4 regions of the Kitasatospora sp. CB02891 genome follow, and region 1 is predicted to be linked to each of the others. Evidence: riboswitches for the same ligand, from Rfam matches in the RefSeq annotation. Region 1 holds a riboswitch; each other region holds the start of a gene.

Region 1 (3,689 bases):
GCGGGTGCCGATCTCGTCCGCGAGCAGCTTCTCCGGGTAGTCCATCTCGACCCGGGTCAGCAGCTCGTCCAGGACCTTCTCCTGGGCCTGGGTGGCCTGGTCGAACTCCTTCATCCGCTCAAGGCGCTTGCGGGAGTCCCCGCGCAGCTCCTCCAGGGTGTCGAACTCCGAGGCGAGCTGCGCGAACTCGTCGTCCAGCTCGGGGAGTTCCTTCTCCTGGACGGTGGTCACGGTGACGGTGACCTCGGAGTCCTGGCCGGCCTGGGTGCCACCCTTGAGGGTGGTGGTGAAGGTCTTGGCCTCACCGGCGGACAGGCCGACCACGGCCTCGTCGATGCCGTCCAGCAGGCGGCCGGAGCCGATCTCGTAGCTCACGCCGGTGGCGGTGCCGTCCTCCGGCACCTCACCGTCGACCTTGGCCTCGAGGTCGACGACCACGACGTCGCCCTCGGCGGCGGCGCGCTCGACGTCCTTCACGGAGCTGAAGCGCTCGCGCAGCTGCTGCAGCGACTTCTCGATGTCCTCGTCGGTGACCTCGACCGGGTCCACCACGACGGCGATCTCGGTGAAGTCCGGCAGGGTGACCTCGGGACGGACGTCGACCTCGGCGGTGAACTTCAGGTCACCGCCGTCGGCCAGGTTCTCGACACCGGCGATGTCGGTGATGTCCGGCTGGCCCAGCACGTCGATCTGGCCCTCGTCGACGGCCTGCGTGTAGAAGCGCGGAAGCGCGTCGTTGACGGCCTCCTCCAGCACCGCGCCACGGCCGAAGCGCTGGTCGATGACCCGGTTCGGGATCTTGCCCTTGCGGAAGCCCGGGACGGTGACCTGCTGGTTGATCTTCTTGTACGCCGCGTCGAGGCTGGGCTTGAGCTCCTCGAAGGGCACCTCGACGGTGAGTCGAACCCGGGTCGGGTTCAGAGTCTCGACGGCGCTCTTCACGGTTGGGTCTCCTAGGGGGGCTTGCGGTCAGGGCGATAGGCGGTTGGGGCTGAAATGCTGTCCGTACTACCGCCAGCGGTCCATCCTACCGGTACCACGAAAGCGACTGTGCCCGGCACCGGGTGCAGGTTGGGGCGACTGCCCCCAACACCCGCGCCCACAACGACAACAGGGCCCCGCCCACCGACGAGACCCTGCCGCACGGTCGGGGTGACCGGATTCGAACCGACGGCCTTCCGCTCCCAAAGCGGACGCGCTACCAACCTGCGCCACACCCCGTGGTGCCGAGCAGAAGAGTACACGTCGGCCACCCCTCGACCGGGGCGATATCCGCGAGCCGACAACGCGGAAGAAGTGTGCAATCCACCGGCGCGACCAGGTACCCTGATCCAGTCCTCGCCACCGCGACCGCGGTGCGGGTACGCCTTTGCGGGTGTAGCTCAATGGTAGAGCCCCAGTCTTCCAAACTGGTCACGCGAGTTCGATTCTCGTCACCCGCTCCAGCAGGCCGACGGCCCCGACTGCCCACGCAGTCGGGGCCGTCGGCGTTTCGGCCGGTCACCCCCTCGGCCACACCCCTCGACCACGCGCCCGGCCGCATCCATCGGCCCCCCTGCCGCACCCCGCTGCCGCACCCCGGCGGCCCGCCCGGAGCGCCGGACCCCGGGCAGCCCGAAGGCCCCGGGCGGCCGGGTGGCTGCGCGGGGCCTTCGGGGGGTGAGGCGTGGATCAGACGTTGACGCCGTGGGCCGCCAGGTAGGCGACGGGGTCGATGTCGGAGCCGTAGTCCGGGGTGGTGCGGATCTCGAAGTGCAGGTGCGGGCCGGTGACGTTGCCGGTGGCGCCGGAGAGGCCGATCTGCTGGCCCGCCGTCACGGCCTGGCCGGCCGAGACGGAGATCGAGGACAGGTGGGCGTACTGGGCGTACTTGCCGTCGGCCAGCTTGATGACGACCTGGTTGCCGTAGGCGCCGCCGTTGCCGGCCGAGACCACGGTGCCCGCGGCGACGGCCTTGAGGCTGGTGCCGGTGGCGACCGGGAAGTCGATGCCGGTGTGGTAGCCGCTGGACCAGTTGGAGCCGGCCACCTTGTAACCGGTGGTGACCTTGCCCGGCGCGGGGGCCACGTACGCGGCGTTGGCGCTGGTGGTCGCGGCCACCGGGGCGACCGGCACGGTGGTGACGGCCGGAGCCGGGGTCGACGCCTTCGGGGCCGGGGCCGCCTGCTGGGTCTTGGCGGTGTCGGCGACGGCCGGCTTCGTGACGGTGACGGCCGGCTTGGTGGCGGGCTTCGGCGCGGTGACGGGCTTCGGCGCGGCGGCGGGCTTCGCGGCGGTGTCCGAGGAGGCGGACTTGGCGGCCGGGGCCTTCGCGGGGGCGGCGGCCTGGCCGTTGATGGTCAGCTGCTGGCCGGGGAAGATCAGGTCGGGGTTGCCGCCGACCACGGAGTGGTTGTCCTGGTACAGCTTCTCCCAGCCGCCGTCCACGTGCTGCGCGGCAGCGATCTTGGACAGGGTGTCGCCGGAGACGACCCGGTAGTCGTGCGCGGAGGCGACCGGCGTCGCGTCCGTCGAGACCTGGGACGCCGGGCGGTTGGCGCCCTGCTCGGTGGCGGTGTGCGCGGAGGCGGCGGTGACCGGGAGACCGATCGCGGCACCGGCCACACCGGCGGCGATGGCGATGCGGGCGACGGTGGCCAGGCGCGGCTTGCGGTGCTTGCCCTGAACGGACATGAAGCATTCCTCTCCGACGCCTGCGAGGTGAGCTGTCGGGTTCGGGCGAGAGTTGCCCGGCCGCAGAACTGCGGCTTCACCCCGAGCCGTTCCCGGATGTTCCCGGGCCCGGCGACTTACCTGTGGTTCCCCCGCTCCTGCCGTGGCGTGGTATCTGGTCGGCACCGGACGACGGCAGGACTAGGCGTTCCGTCCGGTGGCCCGCCCGGTCACTGGCCGGGCTGCGGACGAAGCAAATCCCACGGCCCGCGAGGCTGGCAAACGCCGACCGGCCCCGTTCCCAAGATCGGGAAGGGGCTGACGGTCCACCAGGTCACGCGGTGTCGACCGGGCCACTGCGGTGCGCGTACGGGATCATGACAGTGCGCGTACGAACCCCGCACGGTGGGCGACCTCGGCCACCGTGCGCGTTCGGTCGTGGACCCGGCGTGACGCCGCGGGTGACCCTGGTCACCTGCGGGCAGGCCGAATGGACGGTGCGGGGGTGCCTCCCGCCCGTCGTGGCGTGTCGCCGGAGAGCCGACGCGGCGTCAACCCGCGATCGAGGCGATGGCCTTGGAGACCGAGGTGAGGAACTGCTGGATCGGGCCGGCCATGGTCGACTGGCTCAGCATGAAGCCGAACAGGGCGGCGACGATGGCGTGCCCGGACTTCAGCTGCTTGTTGCGAATGAAGATCGCGACGATGATGCCGAACAGGACAAGCGCGGAGACGGAGAAGGCCACCGGGACTCACTTCCTCGATTCGTGGCGGGGGTTCGGGTGAAAGCCGGCGATGGCTCCCAGGCGGAAACCGGCCCCAGCCCCCCGTGTCCCCACCACTCCATCCGGACTCAGTGTGGTCGCTCGTGCGGAGTGCGTAAAGAACTTGCCCGGGGCTCCTGCGCCCGAACCCGCCTGGTAGGACTGATTTTCGCCGACCGCGACGATAGCGGACGGGTTCTGACGGCCCGTCGGCGGGCGGCGGTCCGCGCAGGCCGGCGCGGTAAACCGGCAGGCAGATCCGGTGTCACCGGC
Region 2 (3,689 bases), on a different contig from region 1:
CCTCGTTCAGGAAGGGGAGCAGGGCGTCGGCGACCGCCTGCGGGTGGCTGGCCATCGGGTAGTGGCCGGCGTTCTCGATCATCACCTTACGGCCGCGCAGCGCGGCGGCCTGCCGGTCGGCGATCAGCCCGGGGTCCGGGAAGTCGGGGTCCTTGCTGCCCATCAGTACCAGCGCGGGGACCTCGACGGCCTCGCACCAGCCGACCGGCGCGGAGTCGCCCTTGAGGTAGCCGCGCAGCGCTGCCTTGCGGGCGGGCTCGCGCAGCATCTCGGCGAGGCCGGCCCGGTAGGCGTCGAAGTCGGCGGGTCGCTCGGTCGGGTAGTAGAACTTCTGCAGCGCGCTCCACAGGCCCGGGAACGCGGAGACCAGCGGGGCGGCCAGCCCGAACATCGCCTTCTGGAAGCCGTTCAGCGGGAGGTTCTCGATGAAGGCGTCGATCAGCACCACCCCGGCGGTGCGCCCGGGGGCGAGTCCGGCCGCGCGGACCACCGTGGCGCCGGTGTACGAGCTGCCGGCCAGGACGGCGCCGCGCAGGTCGAGGTGGTCGAGCAGGGCGACCAGGTCCTCGGCGATCGCGGCCGGGGAGTGGTCGGTGAAGCCGGTGGAGGACTCGCCGAGGCCGCGCAGGTCCATGGTGATCACCCGGTGTCCGGCGGCGGTCAGCAGCGGGACGAGGTGCCGGTAGGCGGCGCGCTTGTCGAGCATGCCGGGCAGCAGGACCACCGGGACGCCGTCGCCGGGGGTGTCGTCGTAGGCGATCCGGCCGCCGGTGACGTCGAGGTACCGGGTGGTGCCGAGGGTGCTGTTCATGGTGGGCCTCCTGGGCGGCGGGTGCGGTGCGCCGGGCACTGGAGGCCCGGCCGACTGCCGATAGCCATAAAGCTAAGGCTAATAGCCTTAGCCGTCAAGCGGGGGCGGCCGGCCGGGTCGTCAGATGTTCTCCACCTTGAACGGGTCGTGCTCGGCGAGCAGCTTCTCCAGCCGGGCCTGGTCCACCCGGCTGGTGATCGCGCCCTCCTCCTGGCGGTCCCGGACCACCTTGGCCAGCGTGAACGCGGAAGTGATCACGTACAGCACGCCGACGGCCAGGAAGGCGCGCATCCAGGCGCTCACCGGCAGGTAGGCGATCCCGATGGTGAGGGCGATGGCGGCCAGCGCGAAGGAGGCGGCGGCCTGCAGGAAGTAGGCGGCGGTGGTCCGGTGCGGCACGGTTGCGGTCATGGCATCAGGGTCGCGCCGGCCCGGGGGCGGGGCGTGAGTACGGATACTCAACCGTGCGGTCACCATCCGTCAGGTACGGCCTGGTGAATCGTCATAAATCGCCCATAGGGCGTCAGGAAATCTTCACCGTCTCCCGGGAGGAGCTTGGAATCATGGGGTCCATAGGATTAACGTTTGATAACGCAGCGCGGTCGGCAACGCCGTAACCATGCGGCACCGTGCGCCACGCCTAATCCACTTGGGCACGCCTTTCGGGGCGTCCCAGGAGCCGGGGAACCACGTTCCACCGGGGTGAATCGGGACGGCCCTGGGCCCGACCGTAGGAGACCTTCCACCTCCGAACCCGTCAGCTAACCCGGTCGGCGGCAGGGAAGGAAGGAGCACGCCCCCGTGGCGTCGACCTACACCGAGAGCACCGGCACCCAGCTGCTCGACCACCCGGTCGAGCCGGAAGCCGCCCGGCACCGGCTGCCCCGCCAGTCCCGCGCCGGCGCGCCCCTGCTGGGCGTCACCGCGATGACCGCCGCGCTCAGCGCCACCGGACTCGCCCCCGCGCAGGCCGCCGCCCCGGTGCCCGTCACCGCCGCCGACGAGGTCTCCGACGGACTGCTCGCCGCCGACCCCGGCCTCGCCCTCGCCGCCCGCATCCAGCAGCAGGCCGACGGCCAGCGCACCTCCGCCGACGAATCCGCCCGGCTCGCCGCCGCCCAGGACGCCGAGGCCAAGCGCGCCGCCCAGCAGGCCGAGGCCGAACGGGACGCGCACACCCTGCCGGTGGCCGGCTACCAGCTGACCGCGCACTTCGCCCAGGCCGGCTCGCACTGGGCGCACCTGCACACCGGCCTGGACTTCGCCGCCCGCACCGGCACCCCCGTCGCCGCCGTCGCCGGAGGCACCGTCACCTCGGCGGGCTGGTCCGGCCCCTACGGCTACCGGGTCATCCAGACCCTCCCCGACGGCACCGAACTCTGGTACTGCCACCTCTCCCGGATCGTCACCGCCTCCGGCCCGGTCGCCCCCGGCGCCGTGCTCGGCGCGGTCGGCGCCACCGGCAACGTCACCGGCCCGCACCTGCACCTGGAGGTCCGCCCCGGCGGCGGCGCCCCGGTCGACCCGCTGCCCTGGCTCCAGCAGCTCGGCCTGCAGCCGTAACTCCCGCGCTCACCGACGGCCGTCGTCTCCCGGCAGGAGTCGGCGGCCGAACACCGTGCACCCGAACAGCACCCCGCCGGCCAGGAAGAACGGCTCGTACAGCAGCGTCGCGAAGCGGGCCGTCGCGGCCGGCTCCGCCACCGGGCGGTGACCCTCCGCCGCCGGCGCCGCCCAGTCCGGCACGGACGGCGCGGCGTGCACGATCAGCACCACCGCCGTGCCCCGCGCGGCCCGCAGCAGCCCGCGGGCCGGCAGCCGCCTGCCCCACGGCCGCACCAGCGCCAGGGCCGCGAGCGGTGTCGTGACGACGTCGGTCACCAGCAGCGGCGTGTTGTCCAGCACCGACAGGCCGCCCGGCAGCCCGGCCCGGCCGCCCAGCAGCCAGTACAGGTGCACCAGGGCGAAGCCGGCCGACCAGAACGCGGCGGCCAGGGCGGCGACCCGCCGGAACGACGGGCGCAGGCCGGCCGCGGCGGCGCCGGCGGGAGTCACGATGTCCATGGCTCCACCCCGGCCCGGCGGCCCCGCCCCGCGGATCGTCCGGACGGCCGCGGCTGATGGATCACCAGGACGATCCCCGGGTCCTCCGAGCGGCGGACCCGACGGGCCGGAATCCTCAGTACACCTCGGGGGCCAGCTCCGGGAACTCCTCCAGCAGCAGCCGGGCCAGCCCCGGCACCGTCCACTCGCCGCACAGGTCGATCGCGGCCTGCGCCACCGCCTCCTCGAACTCCTCGAACTCCCCGGCGAGTTCGTCCGGCATCGGCAGACCCCGAGCGGTCAGCTCCGCCAGGTTGCGGTAGCTGCGCCGCATCAGGCCCTGCTCCAGCAGCCGGCGCGCGCCGTCCGTGGACACCCCGACCAGCAGCGCCCGCTCCGGGCCCCAGCCGCCGTCCGGCGCCACGCCCGGCACCCGCTCGTACGCGGCGAAGCGCTCCTCGACGTCCAGCGCCCGGAACTCCTCCAGCCAGCCCCGCACCCGGTCGAGGTCCTCCACCGGCACGCCGTCCGCGCGCAGCAGCAGGGCGTACAGCCTGGGCCAGGTCAGCAGGTCGGACCGGAGCAGCAGCGAGTCCACCAGCACCTCGCCCTGCCAGTCGGTCTCCTCGCGCAGCTTCTCCAGCCGCTTGGCGTTCAGCCGCCGCGCCGCCCGCTGCCACTCGATCAGCAGCCGCACCGCCGCCGGGTACGCCCGGGCGTCGCCGTCCGGCTGGACGTACAGGTGCAGCTGCTCGTACAGCAGGTGTTCCAGCACCGGCGAGGTCAGCTCCGGGAAACCGTCGTGCATCCGGGCGCCGCCCAGCTCCAGCAGCGT
Region 3 (3,689 bases), 430 kb from region 1:
CGAACAAGGACGAGGTCAAGGCGCAGGTCGACAAGCTGCTGGAGGAGCAGGAGCAGGCCGCCGAGAAGTACAACGGCGCCAAGGAGAAGGCCGACCAGCTGCGCAAGCAGGCCGACCAGCTGCAGGACCAGGTGGCCCGCGGCCAGGAGCAGCTGACCGAGCTGGCCTCCGGGCTGGCGGCGGTGGCCGGCGACCAGTACCGGCACGCGGGCATCGACCCGTCGATGCAGCTGATGCTCTCCTCCGACCCGGACAAGTACCTGGACCAGGCGTCCTCCTTCGACCAGGCGGCCAGCACCCAGGCCGCCACGCTGAAGTCGCTGGAGGACCAGCAGCGCCGGCTGGACCAGCAGAAGCAGGAGGCGGCGACCGTCCTGGCCGAGCTGGACAGCTCCACCCAGGCGCTCAACGACGCCAAGAACGACGTGCAGAGCAAGCTCCAGGAGGCGCAGAAGCTGCTCAGCCAGCTCTCCGCCACCGACCGGGCCGCGATCCTGCGCGGCGGCGGCGCAGCCTCGCGCGGCGCCGACCGGGTCGACCTGGGCAGCCTGCCGAAGGCCGCCGGCTACGCCGGCGTCGCGGTGCAGCGGGCGCTCGACAAGCGCGGCTCGGCCTACGTGTGGGGCGCGACCGGCTCGAGCACCTTCGACTGCTCCGGCCTGATGGTGTGGGCGTACGCGCAGGCCGGCGTCTCGCTGCCGCGCACCTCGCAGTCGCAGGCCGGCGTGGGCACCAACGTGGGCAAGGACTGGCACAACGCGCAGCCCGGTGACCTGGTGGTCTACTACAACGACGCGCACCACGTGGGCATGTACGTCGGCAACGGCATGGTGGTGCACGCGCCGCGCACCGGCGACGTGGTGAAGCTGATGGCCGCGGACACCCTGCCGATCCTCACCATCCGCCGGGTCTGACGGTCCGACAATCCGGACATACGCCCCAGAGGGCGACAACTGACGCGCCGTGACACGCCCGGACGGGTCGAGATTCCACTGTGATCTCGAACACGTCCGGGCGTTGTGTTTTTCGATGGAACGAAGGGAAATGCTGCGCACTGTGCAACGAATCCCTTACGTTCGGTCATTTCCGTAATCGAAATTGACTCAGATTCAGATTTTTTTCGGACAAGGATTTGAACCGATCACGGATCGGTTACTAGGGTCTTGGTTCGACCGCCGCAGAGTCGATCGCCCAAGGGGGGCGACGGTGGGGGTCGCCGCCGAGTCCGTGACGCAGCGGGCGGATCGTCAGAACGAGGTCCGCCGACGGGGATACCCCTGCGGGGGTGCTGTCGAACGGAGCCGGGGAACCACGTTCCCCCGGGGTGAATCGGCGCCGGGCCGGCCGCGACAGCGGTCGGTGAAGCGCTGTAGGGCATCTCTTCCGGCCCGAACCCGTCAGCTCACCCGGTAGGCGGTGTGAGGAAGAAGGAGTCCGCCTTCGTGGCGTCCCATCGCCGTCCCAAGCCCGTCGGCCGTGCCCGGGTCTCGATTCTCACTGCCGCTGCCGCCACCGCCGTCGCGCTCTCCGCGCAGACCGGCGCGCACGCCGACCCGGCGCCCACCAAGGACCAGGTCAAGCAGCAGGTCGACCAGCTCAACGAGCAGGCCGAGGTGAAGACCGAGGCGCTCAACGCCTCCGTCGAGAAGCAGCAGAACCTGCAGAAGCAGGTCACCCAGTTGCAGGACCAGCTGGCCCGCCAGCAGGACCAGGTGACCACCGTTCAGGACAGCCTGGCCAACATCGCCGCCGAGCAGTACCGCAACGGCGGCATCTCGCAGACCATGCAGCTGATGCTCTCCAGCAGCCCGGACGCCTTCCTCGGGCAGGCCGGCACGCTCAACACGGTCGGCGCCACCCAGGCGGACCTGCTGAAGAGCTTCAAGGCCGAGCAGGCCAAGCTGGACGGGCAGCGCAAGGAGGCCGAGCAGAAGCTCGCCGAGCTGGACACCACCACGAAGGCCCTCCAGGCCGACAAGGAGGACGTCCAGGCCAAGCTGGCCAAGGCGCAGGACCTGCTCAACACGCTCACCCAGAAGGAGCGCGACGAGCTCGCCGCGGCCGAGGCCAAGGCCGCCGACGCCTCCCGCAGCCAGGCCGAGCGGGCCTCCCGCGACACCGCCCGGACCGGCCTCGCCGCCCCGGTGCAGGCCCCGGCCGGCTACGCGGGCGCCGCGATGAGCGCCGCGCTGTCCAAGCTGGGCAGCTGGTACTCCTACGGCGCGGCCGGCCCGAGCACCTTCGACTGCTCCGGTCTGATGCAGTGGGCGTACGCCCAAGCGGGTGTGTCGATCCCGCGCACCTCGCAGGCCCAGGCGGGCGCCGGCACCAACATCGGCACCAACATCGCCAACGCCCGACCGGGTGACCTGATCATCTACTACGGCGACCAGCACCACGTCGGCATGTACGTCGGCAACGGGCAGATCGTGCACGCCCCGCACACCGGCGCGCAGGTCCGCTACGAGTCCGCCACCGTGATGCCGATCACCAAGATCGTCCGGATCTGACGGCTCCTTCGAGCGCCCGGCCCGGCACCCCGCACAGGGGGTGCCGGGCCGCACTCGTTCCGGTGTCCGATTCGCGGTCGAATATTCGAGGTTGTCAGGGTTTGGACTGGATCCTTCCGACTCGCTAACCTCTGGCCCGGCCCCCCGTGCGGACGGCCGCCCGACCGGCGGGCGGCGGCGGAGGCCGGCCGCAGGAACGGAGTCGTCGCACGTGTCCGTGCACCGTCGCCCCCCACTGCCCGGTGTCCAGCGCCTCGCCCGCGCCCTGGCGCTCACCGCCGCCGCGACCGGCGTCCTCCACCTCGGCGTCGCCCCGGCCGGCGCCGCGCCGACCGACCCGCCCGACCGCGCCGACGTCAAGGCGCAGGTCGACCAGCTGTACGAGGAGGCCGAGCAGGCGAACGAGAAGTACAACGCGGCCCAGGAGCAGCAGCGGAGGCTGCAGCGCGAGGCCGGCGCCCTGCAGAGCCAGGTCGCGGCCGGGCAGGACGACCTCAACCGGCTGCGCGGCGACCTCGGGGCGGTGGTCGCCGCCCAGTACCGCACCCAGGGCCTCGACCCCACCCTGCGGCTGATGCTCGACCAGGACCCGGCGTCCTACCTGGCCGGCGCCCGCGCCCTCGGCCAGGCCACCGAGCGGCAGAACGAGACCCTGCGCGAGCTGCACGAACGGCAGCGCCGACTGGACCAGCGGCGCCAGGAGGCCACCGCCAAGCTCGACGAACTGGAACAGGCCCGGCAGCGCCTGGCCGCCGCCAAGGACGAGGTCCACAGCCGGCTCGCCCGGGCGCAGCGGCTGCTGGGCGGCCTCAGCGCCGCCGAGCGGGTCCGGCTGGCCGACGACGACGCCCGGGACGCCCAGGACCGCGCCACCCGCGGCACCGACCGGCTCGACCTCGGCGACCTGCCCCCCGCGTCCGACCGCGCCGCGGCCGCGCTGAACGCCGCCGTCTCGAAGATCGGCTCCCCGTACGTGTACGGATCCACCGGCCCGACCACGTTCGACTGCTCCGGTCTGATGTACTGGGCGTGGCGGCAGGCCGGAGTGACCCTGCCGCGGACCTCGCAGGGACAGGCCTCGGCCGGTCGGCGGGTGAGCCTCGCCGAAGCCCGGCCCGGAGACCTGGTGATCTTCTTCAAGGACAGGCACCACGTCGGCATGTACGCCGGCGGCGGGGT
Region 4 (3,689 bases), on a different contig from region 1:
ATGACCGAGGGCGAGCGCATCGAACTCTCCAAGCACGAGGTCGCCTCGGTCGCCAGCGTCGGCATCTGGTTCGAGGAGATCCTCATGCAGATGCTGCTGCGGCACGCCTTCGACCGGGACCCCACCAGCAACCACGTCCAGTACGCGCTCACCGAGATCGCCGACGAATGCCGGCACTCGATCATGTTCGCCCGCATGATCGAAAAGATGGGCGCCCCCGCGTACGGCGCCGGATTCGTCGCCCACAACCTCGGCCGGCTGTTCAAGGCGATCTCCACCCACAGCCAGACCTTCGGCGGCACCATGTACGTCGAAGAGATCCTGGACGCGTTCCAGCGCGAAATGATGAACGACGACAGCCTCCAGCCGCTCACCCGGCAGGTCTCCCGGATCCACGTCATCGAGGAGGCCCGACACATCAGCTACGCCCGCGAGGAACTCGTCCGCAAGCGGCTCGGGTTCCTGCAGCGCCGGTGGGAGCAGCTGTTCCTCGGAGTGGTCATCTACTTCGCCACCACCGCGCTGATCCACCCCCGGGTCTACGCCGCCGTCGGCCTCGACCCGAAGGTCGGCAGGGCCGTCGCCCGGGCCAACCCCCACTGGCGCAGCACCAAGATCGAGATGGCCCAGAAGGTGATCGGGGTTCTGGACCGCGCCGGACTGGTCGGCGCCGCCAACCGCTGGCTGCTGCGCGCCGCCGGAGTGATCGCCTGAGCGGGAGTGGGTGGGCACCGGGGACGGGCGACGGCCTCGTCAGGGATTCCGTCGGGGGAGCACCGCGGCGGCCTGCACCGCGGTGGCCTGCACCGCGCCGGGCCGCCGCCCCGAAGTGACGGCGGCCCGGCCGGGCAGTCCTCAGCCCAGGTTCAGCACCTGGCCCGGCCGGATCAGGTCCGGGTTCTCGCCCAGCACCTGCTTGTTGGCGTTGTAGAGCTCGGTCCAGCCGCCGTCCAGCTCGTGGGTGCGGGCGATCTTCGCCAGCGTGTCACCCGGGCCGACGGTGTACGGCTGGGCGGCCGGGGTGCCGGCCGCCGGGGTGTCGGCGGCCGACGGGCTGCTGGTGGGCGGCGTGGACGTGCTCGGCTGCTGCGTGCCGACCGCCTGGCTCGGGTCGGTGTTCGGGGCGGTCGGCGAGGTGGTCGGTGCGGGCGACTGGTTGCCGCCGGTTCCGTTTCCGCCTCCGGTCTCGCCCTGGCCCTGGTCCTGCCCCTGGCCGTTGCCCGTGCCGTTGTTGCTGTTGCCGTTCTCCGTGCCGTTCCCGTTCCCGTGCTCGCTTCCGTTGCCGTTCTTGCCGTCGGAGGGCGTGGTGGGGTTCGGGCTCGGGGCGGTGCTCGGGTCGGTCGGCGGTGCCGGGACGACCGGGGTGGCCGGAGTGGTCGGGACCTGCGCGTCCGGAGTGGTGGTCGGGGACGGTGCAGCGGTCGGCGGCTGCGGGTGCGTCAGCTGCATGTAGCGCTCGTACAGGCTCTGGTGGCTGGTCCAGAACCAGCCGCCGTTCTTCTGGTACCAGTACACGTGGGACACCGGGTCGTAGCCGGGCAGGCCGGAGAAGATCGGGGCGGCGTTCGGGGCGGCGACGGTGCCGTCCGAGGCGGTGTTGGCGGCTGCCGCGCCGCGGGCACCGCGCAGCGCACCCGACTCGTCCGCCGAGTCGTTGGTGTCCACCACGCCGGGGGCGCTGGCCACGCGCAGGTCCGACGAGTCGGCGCACGAGGCCCACGGCTGCGGGCCCTCGGTGGCCAGGATGCGTTCGGCGACCGCGATCTGCTGGCTGCGGGTGGCGCCGTTGGGCAGCTGGGCGTACTGAGTGCCGCCGTAGTCGACCCAGCGCTGGGCGGTGATCTGGAGACCGCCGTACATGCCGTCGCCCGAGTCGAGACTCCAGTTGCCGCCGCTCTCGCAGTCGGCGACCCGGTCCCAGACCGCGCTGGGCGCGGCCTGTGCACCCGTCGCGGTGAGCAGTGGCAGTGCGATGCCGACACCGACGACGCCGGCCGCGGCGATGGCCCGCTCGGCGGCTTTCTCCGCCTGGCTCTGCTTGCGGTGACGCCCGGAACCCGTGAAGAGCATGCTCGATCCTCTCCGCACGCCTGCGAGGTGAGCTGTCGGGTTCGGACCCGGAGGGAGGCCCGGCCGCCGTCTGCCGGTCGGAGCCGGTTCGGGCGACTTCACCCCTAGCCGTGGGGGACGGCGACGTACCTGGTTCCCCCGTCCCCGCCCAGGGTTGTGGTGATCGACCCGGCAACGCGGCGGGCAGGGTTCGGCGTTGCCGCGTGCGGGGCCCGGCGGTGCGGGCCGGACCGAGCCTATTCACTCGAACGGAGCAATCACAAGCTCATCGCGCCGGCATCACGGGCGAGTCACGCCGGTCCGGCCGGGTTCGGACGCGGAGTGCCCGGGCGCGGGCGGGGAGGCGTGGCGGCCGTGCGTGGGCGACCGGTTGGCGGGAGTTCGGAGGCGGGGGAGCGGTCTGATCTGGTGGTCGGGGGATGGGTGGTCGGGGAGCGGTCTGATCGGGCGGTCAGGGGATGGGTGGTCGAGGGGTGGGTGATCGGGCGGTAGGGGGTGGGGTGATCGGATGCGAAAGTCTGACCGATCGGTGGGATTGGAGATCGGGTGGAGGGGAAGGCGGGCGTCCGGGCTCCGGTCGATGAATTTGGCTGAACGTCAACTTGCCTGAGAAACATGGCAGTTGAGGTGAACCAGGGCATTGCCGACCTTGCGGATAAATCATGCGACAGCCCGTTCGGGGGCTCCCTACCATCACGGTGATCGCTGTTCCCCGACCCGCTGTGGAGGTGCCCGTGGCTGCGCTGATTCCCGAAGTGCTCCGGGTGGAGCGCCAGTTCGCCCGTCTGTTCGTCGCCCAGTCGCTGTCCGTACTGGGGGACAGGGTGTCGTTCGTGGCGCTGCCGTTCGCGGTGCTGTCGATCGGCGGGTCAGCTGCCGATGTCGGCCTGGTGGCGGCGGCGGGCTTGCTGCCGATGCTGGTGTTCACGCTGGCCGGCGGCGTGTGGGCGGACCGGATACCGAGACAGCGGATCATGCTGGTCTCCGATCTGGTGCGGTGCGTGGTCCAGACGGCTGTTGCAGTGCTGTTGCTCACCGGGACGGCCCGGGTCGGGGTGCTGGCGGCGCTGATGGTGGTGTTCGGTGTGGCGGACGCTTTCTTCCTGCCCGCCTCCACGGGGCTGCTGCCGCTGCTGGTGCCCAGTGAACGGCTGGGCGAGGCCAATGCGCTGCGCGGGTTCGTCCACTCGGCGGGGCTGGTGGTCGGCCCGGTGCTGGCCGGCGCGCTGGTTGCCGTCGCGGGCCCCGGCGGCGCCCTGCTGGCGGACGCCGCGAGCTTCGCCGCCAGTGCCGCAGTGCTGGCGAGGCTCGGCGCGGTGGGCGGGAGGGCCGTCGCGGAGCGGGCCGAGCGACTCGGGTTCCTGGCCGAACTCCGGGTCGGCTGGCAGCAGGTGCGTCAGCGGTCCTGGGTGTGGTCGAGCATGCTCGTGATCGCGGTCTACCACGTGGTGGTGCTGCCCTCGGTGTTCGTGCTCGGTCCGGTGCTGGCGGATCGCGAGTGGGGCGGGGCCGGTGCCTGGGCCGCGGTGGTCACCGCCTTCGGCCTCGGTGCGATCGTCGGCGACGTGTGTGCCTACCGCCTCAAACCGGCCCGTCCGATGGCGGTGGCGGCCGTCGCG

The links. A riboswitch is a leader RNA that binds a small molecule or an ion and turns the genes downstream of it on or off. The one in region 1 is predicted to bind cyclic di-AMP.
Region 2: it holds a riboswitch for cyclic di-AMP, as region 1 does, so the genes downstream of both, CG736_RS27910 (M23 family metallopeptidase) here and CG736_RS09030 (M23 family metallopeptidase) in region 1, are expected to answer to the same signal.
Region 3: it holds a riboswitch for cyclic di-AMP, as region 1 does, so the genes downstream of both, CG736_RS10920 (C40 family peptidase) here and CG736_RS09030 (M23 family metallopeptidase) in region 1, are expected to answer to the same signal.
Region 4: it holds a riboswitch for cyclic di-AMP, as region 1 does, so the genes downstream of both, CG736_RS33570 (transglycosylase family protein) here and CG736_RS09030 (M23 family metallopeptidase) in region 1, are expected to answer to the same signal.

Annotation. Positions count from the first base shown of each region.
Region 1 is NZ_NNBO01000003.1:46,643-50,331, reverse strand. It holds gene tig (trigger factor) at 1-942, opposite strand, end outside; tRNA gene CG736_RS09040 (tRNA-Pro) at 1,148-1,221, opposite strand; tRNA gene CG736_RS09035 (tRNA-Gly) at 1,372-1,445, shown strand; gene CG736_RS09030 (M23 family metallopeptidase) at 1,672-2,673, opposite strand; cyclic di-AMP (ydaO/yuaA leader) riboswitch at 2,676-2,831, opposite strand; gene CG736_RS09025 (hypothetical protein) at 3,204-3,398, opposite strand.
Region 2 is NZ_NNBO01000015.1:21,022-24,710, reverse strand. It holds gene CG736_RS27920 (alpha/beta fold hydrolase) at 1-811, opposite strand, end outside; gene CG736_RS27915 (YiaA/YiaB family inner membrane protein) at 932-1,222, opposite strand; cyclic di-AMP (ydaO/yuaA leader) riboswitch at 1,439-1,602, shown strand; gene CG736_RS27910 (M23 family metallopeptidase) at 1,613-2,374, shown strand; gene CG736_RS27905 (DUF3995 domain-containing protein) at 2,384-2,875, opposite strand; gene CG736_RS27900 (hypothetical protein) at 2,991-3,689, opposite strand, start outside.
Region 3 is NZ_NNBO01000003.1:479,895-483,583, forward strand. It holds gene CG736_RS10915 (C40 family peptidase) at 1-914, shown strand, start outside; cyclic di-AMP (ydaO/yuaA leader) riboswitch at 1,277-1,432, shown strand; gene CG736_RS10920 (C40 family peptidase) at 1,443-2,510, shown strand; gene CG736_RS10925 (NlpC/P60 family protein) at 2,722-3,689, shown strand, end outside.
Region 4 is NZ_NNBO01000022.1:91,362-95,050, forward strand. It holds gene CG736_RS33565 (diiron oxygenase) at 1-714, shown strand, start outside; gene CG736_RS33570 (transglycosylase family protein) at 856-2,070, opposite strand; cyclic di-AMP (ydaO/yuaA leader) riboswitch at 2,074-2,242, opposite strand; gene CG736_RS33575 (MFS transporter) at 2,805-3,689, shown strand, end outside.